Regions from separate parts of the Rhizobium sp. BK377 genome, predicted to be linked through region 1. Evidence: predicted binding sites of a transcription regulator. Region 1 holds the regulator's gene; each other region holds the start of a gene.
The links. Region 1 encodes LexA, which represses DNA repair genes until DNA is damaged. Its sites were predicted from a motif close to TGTTCNNNNTGTGTTCNG; they were not measured.

Region 1 (5,538 bases):
CTCAACATGGCGCTCTCCGCCGGCATCTTCTTTGTCGGCCTCCGCGTCATTCTCAGCCTGTTTCCCGGCATTGCCCAGGCATGGCCGACCAAGAAGATCGCGGCGGCCGGCGCGCTCGCTGCGGTGACGGCCTACTATCTGATCTCGGGTTTTGCCGTCTCCGCCGAACGCGCCTTCATCATGATGGCGATCATGCTGGTAGCCGTCTTCTTCGACCGTCCGTCGATCAGTCTCAGAAACGTGGCGCTTTCCGCTCTCGTGATCCTCGCCGTCTCGCCATCGGAAGTGCTCGGACCAAGCTTCCAGATGTCTTTCGCCGCGACGCTTGCCCTGGTTGCCGGCTACGATCTCTGGAAGGGGCGCCCGATGCGGGAGAATGCCTTTGCCAAGCTGCCGATCATGAAACCCTTCTTCGTCGTCGGCGGATTCTTCGGGGGCGTCTTCCTGACGTCGTTGATCGGTGGTTTCTCGACGGCACTGTTTTCGATCGAGCATTTCCACCGCCTGACTGCCTATGGCCTGCCGGCAAATCTCGCGGCTATGCCGGTTATTTCCTTCATCGTCATGCCGGCCGGGATGCTGGCGATGCTGCTGATGCCTTTTGGCCTTGATGGTCCGGTATGGCAGGTTGCAGGCTTCGGGCTTGATCTGGTGATAAAAATCGCAACGACGGTATCGGGCTGGGGTGGCAATATTGATGTGGGCCGCTTGCCCGGTTGGTACTTCCCGGCAGCCGTCTTCGGCTTTCTGCTGCTGACCCTGCTCAGAACCCGTCTGCAGCACATGGGAACCGCAATTGTGGCGGTCTCAACGCTTGCTGTAGTGCTGCTTCCGTCACAAGCGATGCCCGACATCGCCATTTCCGAAGATGGCGGCCTAGTCGCTATAATCGACGGACAGGCGATGGCTTCGAACCGTGAAAAGCCGCCCGCCTTCATCTTCGAACAATGGCAGAGGGCACTTGCGATCGAAGAGCATCAGAAGCCGGTTATGCTCCAAGTTGCCAAGGCGCCACCCACTGCGCCAGACGGCAAAAGGCTGCAGCTCTCGCCAGAACAACAGGATGAAGCGAGAGAGGCGATGAAACAGTCAGTTGCCACCGGTCGCCCTTCACGCTTCTCCTGCCTGAAGAGCGCCTGGTGCACCGCCTTGCTCGGCAATGGAAAGAAACTGACCGTCATCGACAATGCTGCCTATCTCGGGCCCGCCTGTGATACGGCTGATATTGTCGTGACCGCTGTTCGATTGCGCTTCGACCGTTGCCGTTCCGGCGCGCTGCTCTTTACCGGCGAAACGCTGCGCAAGACGGGTTCTGTTGAACTTCGATTCACCGATAAAGGAGCGGAGGTCGCAATCGCATTCGACACATTGCGGCGCCCTTGGATGCGCCACCGCGCCTATGACTGGCGCAGCAACACATTCGCAGACGCCAGCCTGTCGCCGGTCAGTGATAGCGGCGAATGAGGCCGACGAGCTTGCCCTGGACCTTGACACGGTCCGGTGGAAAAATGCGGGTCTCGTAAGCAGGGTTTGCTGCCTCGAGCGCAATCGATGCGCCCTTGCGGCGGAAGCGCTTGAGCGTGGCTTCCTCGTCATCGACCAGCGCGACGACGATATCGCCCGGATTGGCGGTGCTGCCATTGCGGATAATAACCGTGTCGCCATCGAAAATCCCGGCTTCGATCATCGAGTCGCCGCGAACTTCGAGGGCATAATGCTCGCCTGAACCCAGCATATCGGCGGGAACGGTGATGTCATGCGTATTGTTCTGGATTGCCGAGATCGGAACACCGGCAGCGATGCGGCCCATGACGGGAACGGAGACCGCATTGCTGTTATCGGCCGCGGGTGCGGGCTTTGCCGAGGCAGGAGGTGCCACCGGCTGGGGTTTGCCAAGACTGCCCTCGATGACGCTCGGCGAAAAGCCGCGCCGCTGCTGCAGGCTTGGGTTATAGGCTTCCGGCAATTTGATGACTTCGAGCGCACGAGCCCGGTTCGGAAGCCGGCGAATGAAACCGCGTTCCTCGAGCGCCGTGATCAGCCGATGGATACCGGATTTTGAGGCCAGATCCAGAGCGTCCTTCATTTCGTCGAAAGACGGCGGAACGCCTGACTCCTTCATCCTTTCGTGAATGAAAAGAAGGAGTTCCTGTTGTTTGCGCGTAAGCATGGCGTCTAACCCCATCTTGAAACAAATCCAGAACGGACACTATATGTTCCATATGTGTTCTGCAAGTAGCTAAATTTTCGTAAAACTTCTGTTCATTCTGTCGAGAATTTTATTTTTCTTGGCCCCCAAGCCTTCCCGGCCTTGTCTCATGGCGCTTGCTGAAGCACATCTCCTTGTAGTTGCTGGAGGGAACTGATGAGCCAAGAAACGCTTCCGATCGATCATCTCGTTTTGCCGGTTACCGATATTGATCTTGCGCGCGAAAGGCTGGGCAAGCTTGGCTTTACCGTCGCGCCCGATGCCCGACATCCCTTTGGCACGGAAAATGCCTGCGTTTTCTTCGCCGATAAAACCTATATCGAGCCGTTGGGTGTGGCGAGTGTGGAGGAAAGCGAGGAGACGGCGCGTGAGGGGAATGTTTTTACTGCCCGCAACCAGGCTTTCCGCTTCCGCTGCGGCGGCGAGGGACTGTCCGCCATCGCCTTCGCGACAGCGGATGCGAGGCATGAACATGCTCGGTTCGCGAGGGACGGCATAAGTGCAGGTTCTGTGCTGCAGTTCGAACGTCCTGTGAAAATGCCTGATGGTACCGAAAGCGTTGCCGGCTTTCGGCTCGCTTTTGCCGGCGATCTCCGGGCGCCGGATTTCTTTCTCTTCGCTGTCGAGCGCGTCAACCCGCTTCCTGCCGACCGCAGCGCGCTGGAGACTCATGCCAACGGCGTGACAAACATTGCCGAGATTGTTCTCACCGCGCAGGAGCCGGCAGCCTTCAGCGAGTTCGTTCGCACGGCCGCAAAAGCTGCCTCTGCGGAGGAAACGAGTTTCGGGCTGGACGTCCCTACCGGAAAAGCGAAAATCAGCCTGATGACCCCTGAGGGGCTGGAGGCCTACTACGATCTGGTGATACCGGATACCGATCGCGGCCTGCGCGGCCGGGCCGTCCTCTTTGCCGTCGGCGATCTGGCCGTGACAGAAGCGCATTTGGCTGCTAACGGGGTGACCTATACACGCAAGGGCAACCGTATTCTGGTGAAGCCCACGCCCGGACAGGGCGTGCTCTTCGCCTTCGAGGAAACATCATGAGCTCCACTACCAATGCAGAGGTCCGGATCGGCGAAGGCGCTGGCCAGGTTCTGTTTTCCAATTCCGCCAAGCTTTCGCTCATCGCAGGCCCGTGCCAGATGGAAAGCCGCGAGCATGCTTTCATGGTTGGTGGCACGCTGAAGGAGTTGTGCGCCAAGCTCGACATCGGCCTCGTCTACAAGACCTCCTATGACAAGGCGAACCGTACCTCTATTTCCGCCAAGCGCGGTATCGGCTTGGAAAAGGCAATGGAAGTTTTTGCCGATCTCAAGAAGGAGTTCGGCTTTCCCGTCCTGACGGACGTTCACACGGCAGAACAATGCGCTGTTGTCGCCGAAACCGTCGATGTACTACAGATTCCAGCCTTCCTCTGCCGCCAGACGGATCTTCTGGTTGCCGCGGCCAAGACGGGTCGTGCCGTCAATGTCAAGAAGGGCCAGTTCCTCGCCCCCTGGGACATGAAGAACGTGCTGGGCAAGCTGAATGCTAGCGGCAATCCGAATGTATTGCTCTGCGAGCGAGGCGTTTCCTTCGGCTACAATACTCTGGTGTCCGATATGCGCTCCCTGCCGATCATGGCGGGGATGGGCGCTCCTGTGATCTTTGATGCCACCCATTCCGTTGCTCAGCCGGGTGGGCAGGGCGATTCCTCCGGTGGCCAGCGCGAATTCGTCGAAACGCTGGCGCGCGCGGCAGTCGCCGCCGGTGTCGCGGGTATTTTCATCGAAACCCATGAGGATCCGGACAACGCTCCTTCCGATGGCCCGAACATGGTCTATCTCAAGGAGATGCCACGGCTTTTGGAAAAGCTTCTCGCCTTCGACGCGGTCGCCAAGGGCTGACAGTCAACAGCCTGACATGATCGTGCTATAGCGACGATGGGACATGCACTTCGGAGGCGCCGCAAAGTGCCATTGTAATTTGCGCACCTTTGATTAAGACGGTTTCAAACGATTTATCCATCCACCGAGCAGGAAAAAATCATGACTGCAATTACCGATATCATCGCCCGCGAGATTCTCGATAGCCGTGGCAACCCCACCGTCGAAGTCGATGTCTATCTCGAAGACGGCAGCATGGGCCGTGCGGCTGTTCCCTCGGGAGCTTCGACTGGCGCGCATGAAGCCGTCGAACTGCGCGACGGCGGCAAGCGCTATCTCGGCAAGGGTGTCGAAAAGGCTGTCGAAGCCGCAAATACCGAGATCTTCGACGCGATCGGCGGCATCGACGCTGAAAATCAGATCCAGATCGACAAGATCATGATCGAGCTTGATGGCACGCCGAACAAGTCGCGCCTCGGCGCCAATGCCATCCTCGGCGTTTCGCTCGCCGTTGCCAAGGCCGCCGCGCAGGCCTCCGGCCTGCCGCTTTACCGATACGTCGGCGGCGCTTCCGCAAGTCTGCTGCCGGTTCCGATGATGAACATTATCAACGGCGGCGCCCACGCCGATAACCCGATCGATTTCCAGGAATTCATGATCCTGCCGGTTGGTGCAGATTCGATCCGTGAAGCCGTCCGCATGGGTTCGGAAGTGTTCCATACGCTGCGTAAGGAACTCGCTGCCCAGGGACACAACACCAACGTCGGCGACGAAGGCGGTTTCGCGCCGGGCCTGAAGAGCGCTCCGGAAGCCCTCGACTTCATCATGAAATCGGTTGAGAAGGCCGGCTACAAGCCGGGTGAGGACATCTATCTCGGTCTCGATTGCGCCTCTACGGAATTCTTCAAGGACGGCAAGTATGTAATGGAAGGCGAAGGTCGCACGCTCGAACCGGGTGCAATGGCCGAATACCTCGCCGAACTCGTCGGCAAGTACCCGATCATTTCCGTCGAAGACGGCATGGCGGAAGACGATTGGGAAGGTTGGAAGACGCTGACCGATCTTGTCGGTAAGAAGTGCCAGCTCGTCGGCGATGACCTTTTCGTTACTAACTCGGCTCGTCTGCGCGACGGTATCCGCATGGGCGTTGCCAATTCGATCCTCGTCAAGGTCAATCAGATCGGCTCGCTGACGGAAACCCTCGACGCCGTCAACACCGCGCACAAGGCAGCCTACACTGCCGTCATGTCGCACCGTTCGGGCGAAACGGAAGACTCCACGATCGCCGATCTCGCGGTTGCCACCAACTGCGGCCAGATCAAGACCGGCTCGCTGTCGCGCTCGGATCGCCTTGCTAAGTACAACCAGCTGATCCGCATAGAAGAAGGTCTCGGCCCCCAGGCTCAGTATGCCGGCCGCTCCATCATCCGCGGCTAGTACGATCTTGGAAATCAGGCATTTGGA
Region 2 (5,538 bases), 1.3 Mb from region 1:
CCTTCAGGCAGGCGAGCGAGCCGGCGACCGCTGCACGACGGAGAGCCGAGTTGAAATCCAGCCCTTCATCGAGGCTTGCTGCGAAGTAGCCGCAGAACGTATCGCCGGCGCCGACCGTGTCGACGGGTTCGATGACGAGGCCCTGTGCACGCGCGATCTGACCATCCCGGATCGCGATGACGCCATCGCCGCCGAGCGTGACGATCAGGGTCTGGGCGGTCTCGGCATGCAGGCGCTCCAACGCCGCCTCACGATCGCCAGCACTCATGTTCTCCTGTCCCGCCAGCCGCTCGAATTCGGTCTCGTTGGCAATGACGATATCGGCCAGCCGGCCGAGGCGCGGCGCATCCGGAATGAGCGGGGCAAGATTGAGAATGCTGGTGATGCCCTTGGCGCGAGAGGCGGCAAGCGCCCGCTCGACCGCCACGACCGGAACCTCGAGCTGCAGCATCAGAATATCGCCCTCGTTCATGGCATCGACGGCAGCCTCGGCATTGTCGCCGTTCACCTCGCCGTTCGCGCCGGGAATGACCGCGATCATGTTCTCGCCGTCGCCGCCGACGAGAATGAGGGCTGTGCCGGTCGGTCCGTCGACATGGCTGACGCGGGAAAGATCGGTGCCGGCGCCGTCGAGCAGTTCGAGCGCACCTTCGGCAAACGTATCCTTGCCGACAGCGCCTGCCATATGGACATAACGGCCTGCCCGCCGGGCGGCGAGTGCCTGATTTGCGCCCTTGCCGCCGGCAGCCGTTGCAAAGCTGTTACCGGCAACTGTCTCGCCGGGCTTCGGCAGGCGCTCGGTGGTGGCGATAAGGTCCATGTTGATGGAGCCGAAAACTGTGATCATGGCATGTCTGTCCTTGCTTCGGGTCGCGACACTGCCGAAGCGATCACTCCTCGTCAACTACCCTGAGCTTGAGCAGGCCGGTCCTGCTTTCGACTGACTTCGCCAGCGGCTCGCTCACCTGCGCTTGCTTGCCGTCGCCGCCTGCTTCGAATTCCAGTGCCTCGATCTTCGCACCGCGCTTGGTGAGTTTGTCCGCCGAGGTGATGATCTGGTCCACATCGCGCTGCGTCTGCGAGAAGTGCCCCTGCAACTTGCGCACCCGCTCGTCCAGCCGGCCGAGATCATCCATCAGGAGGGCGACTTCGCCTTGGATGACATGCGCCTGCGCCCGCATGCGCTGGTCTTTCAGCACGGCCTGAATGACTTGGATCGACAGCATCAGGAGCGAAGGCGAGACGATAACGACGCGCGCGCGGTGAGCCTTCTGCACGATCGCCTCGAAATTTTCGTGAATTTCAGCAAAGATCGATTCCGAGGGAACGAAGAGAAAAGCCGTGTCCTGCGTCTCGCCCTGGATCAGATATTTCTCTGAAATATCCTTGATGTGAACTTCCATATCACGGCGAAACTGCTGACCGGCAAGTTTACCGGCATCCGTACTGCCTGCATCGCGGATCGCGTTCCACGCCTCGAGCGGAAACTTCGCGTCGATCACCAGCGGCGGTGCACCGTTCGGCATCCTGATCGTGCAGTCCGGTCGCGAGCCATTCGAAAGCGTCTGCTGGAAAGCATAGGCGCCCATGGGCAGGCCGTCTGCGACGATCGTCTCCATACGCGACTGGCCGAAAGCGCCACGCGTCTGCTTGTTGGAAAGAATGGCCTGCAGCCCGACGACATCCTTGGCGAGCGTTTGAATATTATTCTGGGCAATATCGATCACCGCCAGGCGCTCCTGCAGCTTCTGCAGGTTGTCATGCGTCGATTTGGTCTGCTCGGTCAGCGTCGAATTCATGCGCTGTGACATGCCGTCGAGGCGCTGGTTGATCGCATGGTTGAGCTCGGCCTGCCGTGCACCGAAGACTTCCGTCATGGTCGAGATGCGTCCCTGCATCTCCGCCTGTATTTTCAGAAGTTCTGCCATGCGCGCCTCGCTTTCGGCGGCGCGAAGATTGGCCTCTTCCGCTTCCTCGCGCCGGATGCCCGCATTGCGCAAGGCAAACACGATTGTCACGAGGATGAGAACGGCGAGTGCGCCTCCAGCAAGTGCAAGCACGCCGGGGCTCAGTATCGGCAAGGAAATGGTGAGTGAGTCGGATGTCGCGGTCATGCTGCACCATAACAAAATAAACGACAATATCCAGATCAAAACGTGAACAATCCACGCCGTATCACCGGTGGGAATGACGCTAATTAACTGGAGCGGAAGAAAAATTGGTCGCACGTTTAACGATTGCTAAACCATATTCGCCAAATCTGACGCTGCAATTTCCCTCCGCATCCGCGCCAGATAGAGATCCCCATGACTTCCCAGCAGACCAATAATGCCCTCAGGCAGCGCCTTGACTTCATTGAGCTTGACGATGAGGCACGCAAGAACCTGCGGGAGCTGCGGCCGGCGATCTCGGAACTTCTCGGCGACGCGCTCGACAAGTTCTACGGCAAACTTGCAAAGACGCCGGCGGTAGCAGGCTTCTTCTCCAATAAGGCCCATATGGGCCACGCCAAAAAGCGCCAGCAGGAGCATTGGGGCAATCTTTCGGGCGGCAATTTCGACGAGAGTTACGTGAATGGTGTTGCGGCCGTCGGTCGCACCCATGCCCGCATTGGTCTGGAGCCGCGCTGGTATATCGGCGGTTATGCGCTTGTCATGTCGGAACTCGTCCGTGGCCTGATGGAAAAGCAGTGGCCATCGCTCTTTGCCCGCCAGCAGGGAAAGGCGCTCGCCGAAAAGCTGACCGCCGTCATCAAGGCGGCAATGCTCGATATGGACTATTCCATCTCGGTTTACCTGGAAGCGCTTGATGAAAAGCGCCGCGTGCTGGAAGAAGAGCGCGCCCGGGCCGAAGCCGATCAGGCGCTGGCGCTGGAACATCTGCGCCGCGGCCTCGAAGCATTGTCGCGCGGTGACCTGGAAGCAACGCTACCCTCCGATCTGCCCGGCGATTTCCGCGGAATGGCAGAGGACTACAACAGGGCGGTCGGCGCGCTGCGTGATTCCTTTGCGTCGGTCCGCACGACGTCCGGCCACATTCTTGAAGGCGCCGATGTGATGTCCAAGGCCACCGACGATCTCGCCTTGCGCACCGCGCAGCAGGCAGCTGGCGTCGAAGAAAGCTCGGCGGCGCTGCAGCAGCTCTCCGTCAGCGTCAGCCAGACCGCTGCCAATGCCGAGAAGGCGTCAAGCGCCGTGCGGGAAACGCAGGAGAAGGCCAAGAATTCCGGCGAACTCGTCACCAGCGCCGTTTCGGCCATGGCGGGTATCGAGAAGTCCTCTACCGAAATCGCCAAGATCATCGGCGTCATCGACGAGATCGCTTTCCAGACCAACCTGCTGGCACTGAATGCCGGCGTCGAAGCTGCGCGCGCCGGCGATGCCGGTAAGGGCTTTGCGGTCGTCGCGCAGGAAGTACGTCAGCTTGCCCAGCGCACCGCCGATGCCGCCAAGGAAATCAAGAATCTGATCTCCCAAAGCTCGACGCAGGTGAACGAGGGCGTCAACATCGTCAGCAGCACGGGTGAAGCGCTGAGCGATATGATCAGCCGCATCGACATCATCAACAGCTTCGTCGCCGATATCGCCGCAGCCGCCCGCGATCAGGCGACGGGAGTGAACGAGGTCAGCGTCGCAATCCGCAATATGGACACCATCACTCAGCAGAACTCCGGCATGGTGGAGCGTACGTCCGCCGAAACCCGTAGGCTGAAGGATGAGGTTGAAAACCTCATAGAGCTTCTGCAGCGTTTCCGCGCACGCGCTGAAAGCCGGCAGGCAGCCGGTGCCGCCCGCCGCGCGGCCTGAACAATCGAGGCAAAAACCCGGGCAGGCGTTGCAAAAAACCGCAATCCCTGCCCGGCGGATAATTCCCTAGCGTGAAAAGATGGGTTATGGGAACGCCATGACCATCAAGCCACTCATCATTCTTCCCGATCCCGTTCTCCGTCAGGTTTCCAAGCCGTTCGAGCGGGTTGATGCCGACCTCCAGCGTCTTTCCGATGACATGCTGGAAACCATGTACGATGCGCCGGGCATCGGCCTTGCCGCAATCCAGATCGGCGTCCCGCGCCGCATGCTTGTCATCGATCTGTCGAAGGAAGGTGAGGAAAAGCAGCCGCTCGTCTTCATCAATCCGGAAATCGTCAACTCCTCGGACGATCGTTCTGTCTATGAAGAGGGCTGCCTTTCCATTCCGGATTATTATGCAGAAGTCGAACGCCCCGCGAAGGTGACGGTCAAATATCTGGACCGCGAAGGCAAGGAACAAAGCGTCGAGGCCGACGGACTTCTGGCGACCTGTCTCCAGCACGAGATCGACCACCTGAACGGCGTTCTCTTCATCGATCATATCTCGCGGCTGAAGCGCGAAATGGTGATCAAGAAGTTCACCAAGGCTGCCAAATCCAAGGTGCTCTGAACGGGCTGGCAGCCGCGCATACGAAAGATTTCGAGCGGGCTTGCTTATGAGCTCGCAAACCCGTTTGAAGACGGTTGATCCTCAATTGGCGAGATAGAATGTCTCTTCGTATCGTTTTCATGGGAACGCCTGACTTCTCCGTCCCGACGCTGCGCCTGCTCGTCGACGCCGGCCACCGGATCGTTGCCGTCTATACGCAGCCGCCTCGGCCGGGTGGACGGCGCGGGCTCGATCTTCAGAAATCGCCGGTACACCAGGCCGCCGAGCTGCTCGGCCTGCCGGTCTTTACGCCGGTCAATTTCAAGGACCCTGAAGAGCGTGAGCGCTTTCGCGCGCTCGGTGCCGATGTCGGCGTCGTCGTCGCCTATGGACTGCTGTTGCCCGAGGCGATCCTGACCGGCACGCGCTACGGCTGCTATAACGGACATGCCTCGCTGCTACCGCGCTGGCGCGGCGCTGCCCCCATCCAGCGGGCGATCATGGCCGGTGACCAAAAGACCGGCATGATGGTCATGAAGATGGACAAGGGCCTCGATACCGGCGACGTGGCGCTGACGCGCGAAGTCGAGATCGGCCCCAACATGACGGCCGGCGAACTGCATGACAGGTTGATGCATATTGGGGCCAAGGCGATGGCCGAAGCCATGGTCAAACTGGAAATGAACGACCTGCCGCTGACCCCGCAGGCGGCCGAAGGCGTGTTCTATGCCGCCAAGATCGACAAGGCGGAAACGCGTATCGATTTCAGCCGCGATGCCAGGGATGTTCACAATCATATTCGCGGCCTTTCACCTTTCCCCGGCGCTTGGTTCGAGCTTGAGAGCAATGGTAAGGTGGAGCGCGTCAAGGTGCTCGGCTCCGAGCTTGCAACGGGTGAGGGCACAGAAGGCACGCTCCTGACCGATGACCTCGTGGTTGCCTGCGGCACCGCCGCCGTTCGACTTACGAAGCTTCAGAAAGCCGGCGGCAAACCGCTCGCCGCTGCCGACTTCCTGCGTGGCACGCCGCTTGCTGCGGGCACGAGGCTCGCCTGATGCCGAGATACCGCATGATCGTCGAATATGACGGCGGGCCCTACATCGGGTGGCAGCGGCAGGATAACGGACCTTCGGTGCAGGG
Region 3 (5,538 bases), on a different contig from region 1:
AAAACGCTCGCCATTGGGCGCCAGGAGGAATCCGGCTTCAGATATCTGCACATGTTCCCGGATTGCGATGACGACGTCCGAAAGCGGCCGCCGCTCGGGGTGGTGATAGAGCGGTTGATTGGTGGCAATCAACGGCACGCGATTGCGGGCGGCAAGCATGGCGAGCACCGCAAAAGCCTGTCGATCACGACCGTCATAGGCTGGCGATAGCGCCATGAAAAATGTCTTGCGAAAACGTTTGCGAAATCGTTCCAGATAATCTTCTAGGACTGGCTGGCCGGGTGGATCATTCACGACAGTGCGATCAGGGACGAGGGCAAGCATCATCTCATCGCCCCATTCCATGAGCTCTGCTTCCGTCAGGATGCAGGTTCCCTTGACCGATTCTTCCTTCAGGTTGCCGACACTGAGCAGGCGACAGAGATTTGCCCAGCCTCGCCGGTTTTGCGGATAGGCAAGGATATCGGGCGTTCCATCGGAAAAGACGAGACGAGCGCCTGGCTGAATCCGGATAGGGTCGAGAATGATCTCCGTTTTCCCTTCCTTCTTTGCCTGAGCCAGGATCGCATCCCTGTTCTTATATCTTTCCTCGAGCTGTTCTGCCTGCGCATGCGCCCGCACCACGCCGGCAACCGAATTCCGATCCGCAATGCCGAGACCGCCGAGCTTCAGATAAGCGGCCTGCACGACCATCTCTTCCGGTTTCGACGCGCCTTCCAGGAACGAAAAATTCGTCCTCGTGCCGATCTCGAAGAACGCGGGCTCGGGTCTCATGCAAATACCCCATGCATGAACCATTGAGGATCGGGTTTCTGGCCATAGAGGCCGCGGCGATAGATCCAGAAACGGTGCCCGACCTCATCTTCGATCCGAAAGTAATCACGCGCCTGGACCTCATCCCCATCGATCCACCATTCCATGGCAATCCGTTCAGGGCCTTCGCTCCTCGCCACCTGATGCTGCAGGCGCCGCCAACGGAATGTCTGCGGCGCACCATCAGGCACCTCGGCAAATGCGACCTCGACCGGCTCCGGCGTTGCAAAAAGCCGCAGCGGACGCTCCTCACGGAAAGGAAGCGCGCTTCCCTGCTCCGTCTTCCGCAATGCCGGAAGGTTCTCCATTGCCGGCACCGTCATCACGGCACGCTCCGGCACATGGCTCTCGCGAAGCTGGAAGCTTTGCAGACAGTCCGGACCAAGCCGGGCCGCGACACGGTCGACAAAGCTCGAAAGCGAGATCTCCCCCTGGCCGTTCCCTTCGAAATCACCCTGCGCGTCGTTGAATGAATCATGCCGTAGCACATTCAGGCGCAGGATCTCGAAACCATAGCCGGCATCGATATCGTCATAGATCACCTGCAGACGCTCGGAAAACAGCCCGGCGACGAGCTTTGGTTCGCGAAGTGGTCGTGAGGCGCCGACGGAAATGCGGAAAACCCTGCCATCGACACGAAACAGCACCAGCTCGAACACCCGCCCGCCGGCGCCACGCGCCTCCAGGGACGGCTTCAGCGACACGGCGATTTGGCCGGTGACGGCAAGAATCTGTTCTTCCGTTCCAACCGGCTCGACCAGACGGCGTTCGGATGAGAGGCTGGGGACAGGAAGCCGGGGCGAGATCGGCTCCTCCTCGCGACCCAGCGCCTGATCGAGACGCAGAAGCAATGTCGGCCCGAAGCGGCGGGTCAGCGGCGCCCGAGGCGCATGGATGACGTCGCCAACATATTTGAGGCCAAGTTTCTTCAGGGCATCGACGGTCAGGTCCTCCAGCCGCAAGGCCGAGACGGGCAGCGGCATCAGCATGCGCTCCGTTTCCTCATCCTCCACCACGCCGCCCTGCCCGAAGCGGGAAACGGCCCAGGAAAGACCCGGCGAAGAGGAGATCGCACCGCGCGCATCGAGCCCCATATGGAAGAGCCGCGACAGGATATCCTTGAGAAGCACCTTCTCACCACCGAAGAGATGGGCACAGCCGGTAATGTCGAGAAACAGCCCGTCCTTGCCGTCGAGCGCTACCATCGGCGTATAGCGATCGCACCAGTCGGCGATCGCTTCCAGCAGCCGGCGATCGGCCGCAGGATCCTCTTCTACGACATCGAGCGCCGGATACATGGCGCGCGCTTCGGCAACACCCTGTTCCTTTCTCAGCCCCAGCTTCTCGGCGAACTCGTCCAGCGCCGTCAGCCGCATGGCATTGCTGAGCTTGCCGGAACAGACGAGGGGTGCCGCTTCAGGACGCCCTTTCGAACGCCAGGAGAGCCCCCACCGTCTGCGGGCGATGCGGTCCGTTGGCAGATGCGGAAAGCTGAGCGCCAGAATGCGCTGACTGTTCGCCTGGAGGGCGAGCGAAGCTTGGTTCGTCGATAGGGTGAAATTCGCGTTCATGGGGGTTCCACTCCAGAAGAAAGGAAAGCGGGGCCGGATTGCGACTCTTCTCCAGCGTGAGACGGAAAATCGGATTGCCGATGCTGCCGGAAAGCTTCGATCCGTCCGGCAGCGGCCGCAGGTCAGATGGCGCCGGCTCGACATGCAGACGGAAAGCGGCACTGCTCGCCTCCTCCTCCCCGGCCTGACGGACGAGAAAGAGCGGACGCCGGACGGCGCGTGCCCTGAGACTGAGTCGGCGGCTTTCGGTCAGGCCGAAATGCAAGGGATTGCCGCGCACTTCAAAGACGACGGCCGAGAAGGCAGCACATTCAAGGGCCGCTTCCGCCAGCCAGAGCGCATCCTCCAGTTTGCGCGGCGCGGCATGGAAAAACCTTTCCGGCTTCAGCCCGAAATCCTTCAGCCCCGGAGCATAGGGACGACCTGCCTCCAGTGTGCCGACGGCATCACCGATCCAGAGCAGCGGCAGCAGCCTGCCGGCATCCTCTTCCTGCTTCTGCAGTCGCGCCGCAATGGCCATCGCCAGACCGCTTACCGCCCCTGCATGGCCGGAACGCGCCGCACGGAATTCGGTAATCGCATCGAGCTGCAGGCCGCCTTCCAGGGCCTCATCGAACGGTTGAATGCCAAAAGACAGCCGAGGCAGAATGCAATCCTGCCGTCTCTCGCATCCTTCCGAGAGGGCTTCCCGTTCCGCCGCGGCCAGCGCCGGCGCGGATTTTCCCTCCAGTCGAGCAATGGTTTCGCGGAGCGCAAAAAGCCGCTCGCGCGCCAGGGCGGTCTGCGCCATGGCGTTCTCTCCATCCGTCTTGTTCCTGTTATGTTCTTATAGATTCCAGAGCTCTAATGAAGAGTCAACGGCCATTTTATAAGAATTTATTCCTGCCTTTGATTCCGCACTCGAAAATCGGCGATAAAGGCTCTATATGGGCCGGCAAAGGAAGGAATATTCATGGCCCACATAGACCGGAGCGATGATTGGCGGGACCGCCATGCGCCGACGATCAGCGCCTTCGAGTCGCTGGCAATGGACGCATACAGCCATCTGCCGGACGAATTTCGCAAGCTGACGACCAATCTGACCATCGAAATCGAAGACTTCCCCGATGACGAAGTTTTCGAGGACATGGCGCTGGAAACGCCCTTCGACCTGCTCGGCCTTTTCGAGGGCCGCGGCATTTCGGAGCGCTTTACCGTGGAAACCGGCGAAATGCCGAACCGCATCCGCCTCTATCGCCGTCCGATCCTCGATTACTGGGCCGAAAACGACGAAACGCTGGGTGATATCATCACCCATGTGCTGATCCATGAGATCGGTCACCACTTCGGCCTCAGCGACGACGACATGGAACGCATTGAGGCAAGCGCCGAAGAAGCGGCCGAACGCTGATTTATTGTTCGGACAGCTTCATGTCCGGGTGATAATCCTTGCCCTCGACCTCCTTGACCACGGCCTGGCCACACTGCATCTGGCCGGTCGCAGCGTTGAAGGCATAGGTGGGCGAACCGGACAGCGACCAGCCCTTGTTCAGCGCCGCCGTCACCTTGTGGCAGAAGGAAGCGTCGTCGGGACCGGTCAGGAAGCGGTAGAGTTTCATCAGGCGGGCTTTCTTGCGGAAATCAGGTGCGCTTTATGGACCAGAGCTTCGGCCTGGACAAGATGCAGCCGCTCGATCATCCGCCCGTTCACATTGATGACGTTGAGCCCTTCTGCAGCTGGATCGGCAAAGGCGGCAATGATTGCCTCCGCCTCCGCAATCTCTTCTGCGTCAGGCCCGAAATACCGGTTGGCGGCTTCGATCTGCGCTGGATGGATCAGCATCTTGCCCACAAAACCCATGCCGCGGCCCTGCCCGCATTCGGCGTCGAAGCCATCGGCATTCCGGAAATCGTTGAAGACGCTGTCCAGCGCATCGAGTCCATGGGCCTTGACCGCCAGAATGACCTGCATCAGCCACGGCACGAGATAAGTCCGCCCGGTCTGCGGCAGAACCCCTGTTTCCTTGCGCAGGTCGTTGAGGCCGACGACGAGGCAATCGAGCCGCGATCCCGGCGTGCGGCCGGATTCGGCGATCGCTGCGGCATTCAGCACGCCGCGCGGCGTCTCGATCATCGCCCAGATGCGCAACTCCTCCGGCGCATAGGCCTCGGCAAGCAGATCACTGATTGCCATGACGTCCTGCGCTTCGTCCACCTTCGGCAGGAGAACAGCATCGGGCGATAATGCCTTTATCAACTCCAGATCCGCCAGTCCGAATCCGGATGACAAAGAATTGATGCGGATGATCCTTTCCTTACCCTCAAGCGGCGGATCGGCAAAAAAAGCTTTCAGATTGTCGCGCGCTTCCGCCTTCTTCTCAGGCGCGACGGAATCCTCGAGATCGAGAATAACCGCATCGCAATCAAGGGAATGGGTCTTTTCAAGTGCACGCGCGTTGATGGCGGGTACGCTCAGTACCGAGCGGCGCAGACGCAGGGAACGAAGAGGTGGTGTTCGGCTCATGGACCATTAGTGCCAAGCTTCGTAAAGCCTCGCAAGACAACAAAAAGCCATGCTTGGCTTGCAGAGATGAAAAAGAAGGACCACATTCCTTTCCGTAGAAAGGTCTATAACCAATGCAGAACATTCGCTCCATCTTCTTCATGCTTGCTGGCGCCACCGTCTTCGTGGCCATGCTGCTTCTCACCTTCTCGGTCACGCTCGCCGTCGGCGGCATCCTGACCGTGCTCATGGTCGGCCGCGCCCTTTCGATGAAGATGAAGCCCGCTCCCGTGCGCGCCCGCGCTCGCGCTGACGGCAAGCGCGAAATGCGCATCTGGAATGACGGCCGCGGCACGATCATCGATCTCTGATCGCTTTTCGCTGAAATTCTGACCGACATTGTCGGCTCACACTCCCATGCTACGTCCTTGAAGCAGCCGAGCATTCAGCCGGCACTTCAAAAACGAATGGAGGACGAGCATGGACGCGATGGAGAGCAACCAGGCCAAGATGCCGCCGGTCAAGAATGGCCTGCTTCCCTATCTGACGGTCGATGGCGCGGCAAAGGCTGCGGAATTCTACAAGAAGGCTTTCGGCGCCGAACAGGCCTATATCGTGCCGCCCGACGAGAGTGGCCGCACGATGCATGTGCACCTTTATATCAACGGCAGT

Region 2: the regulator LexA is predicted to act here: its motif matches at 2,146-2,163, upstream of FHT92_RS06700 (DNA recombination protein RmuC).
Region 3: the regulator LexA is predicted to act here: its motif matches at 3,195-3,212, upstream of FHT92_RS29375 (ImuA family protein).

What each region holds. Positions count from the first base shown of each region.
Region 1 covers NZ_JACIAC010000001.1:96,667-102,204, reverse strand. Annotated here, with positions in the region: gene FHT92_RS00470 (ComEC/Rec2 family competence protein) at 1-1,464, shown strand, start outside; gene lexA (transcriptional repressor LexA) at 1,445-2,170, opposite strand; gene FHT92_RS00460 (VOC family protein) at 2,366-3,253, shown strand; gene kdsA (3-deoxy-8-phosphooctulonate synthase) at 3,250-4,095, shown strand; gene eno (phosphopyruvate hydratase) at 4,237-5,511, shown strand.
Region 2 covers NZ_JACIAC010000001.1:1,349,317-1,354,854, reverse strand. Annotated here, with positions in the region: gene FHT92_RS06705 (ribokinase) at 1-847, opposite strand, end outside; gene FHT92_RS06700 (DNA recombination protein RmuC) at 891-2,114, opposite strand; gene FHT92_RS06695 (globin-coupled sensor protein) at 2,307-3,806, shown strand; gene def (peptide deformylase) at 3,904-4,419, shown strand; gene fmt (methionyl-tRNA formyltransferase) at 4,518-5,453, shown strand; gene truA (tRNA pseudouridine(38-40) synthase TruA) at 5,453-5,538, shown strand, end outside.
Region 3 covers NZ_JACIAC010000005.1:357,752-363,289, forward strand. Annotated here, with positions in the region: gene FHT92_RS21320 (error-prone DNA polymerase) at 1-774, opposite strand, end outside; gene FHT92_RS21325 (DNA polymerase Y family protein) at 771-2,318, opposite strand; gene FHT92_RS29375 (ImuA family protein) at 2,230-3,174, opposite strand; gene FHT92_RS21330 (metallopeptidase family protein) at 3,337-3,774, shown strand; gene FHT92_RS21335 (DUF1737 domain-containing protein) at 3,776-3,982, opposite strand; gene FHT92_RS21340 (HpcH/HpaI aldolase/citrate lyase family protein) at 3,982-4,887, opposite strand; gene FHT92_RS21345 (hypothetical protein) at 5,001-5,237, shown strand; gene FHT92_RS21350 (VOC family protein) at 5,347-5,538, shown strand, end outside.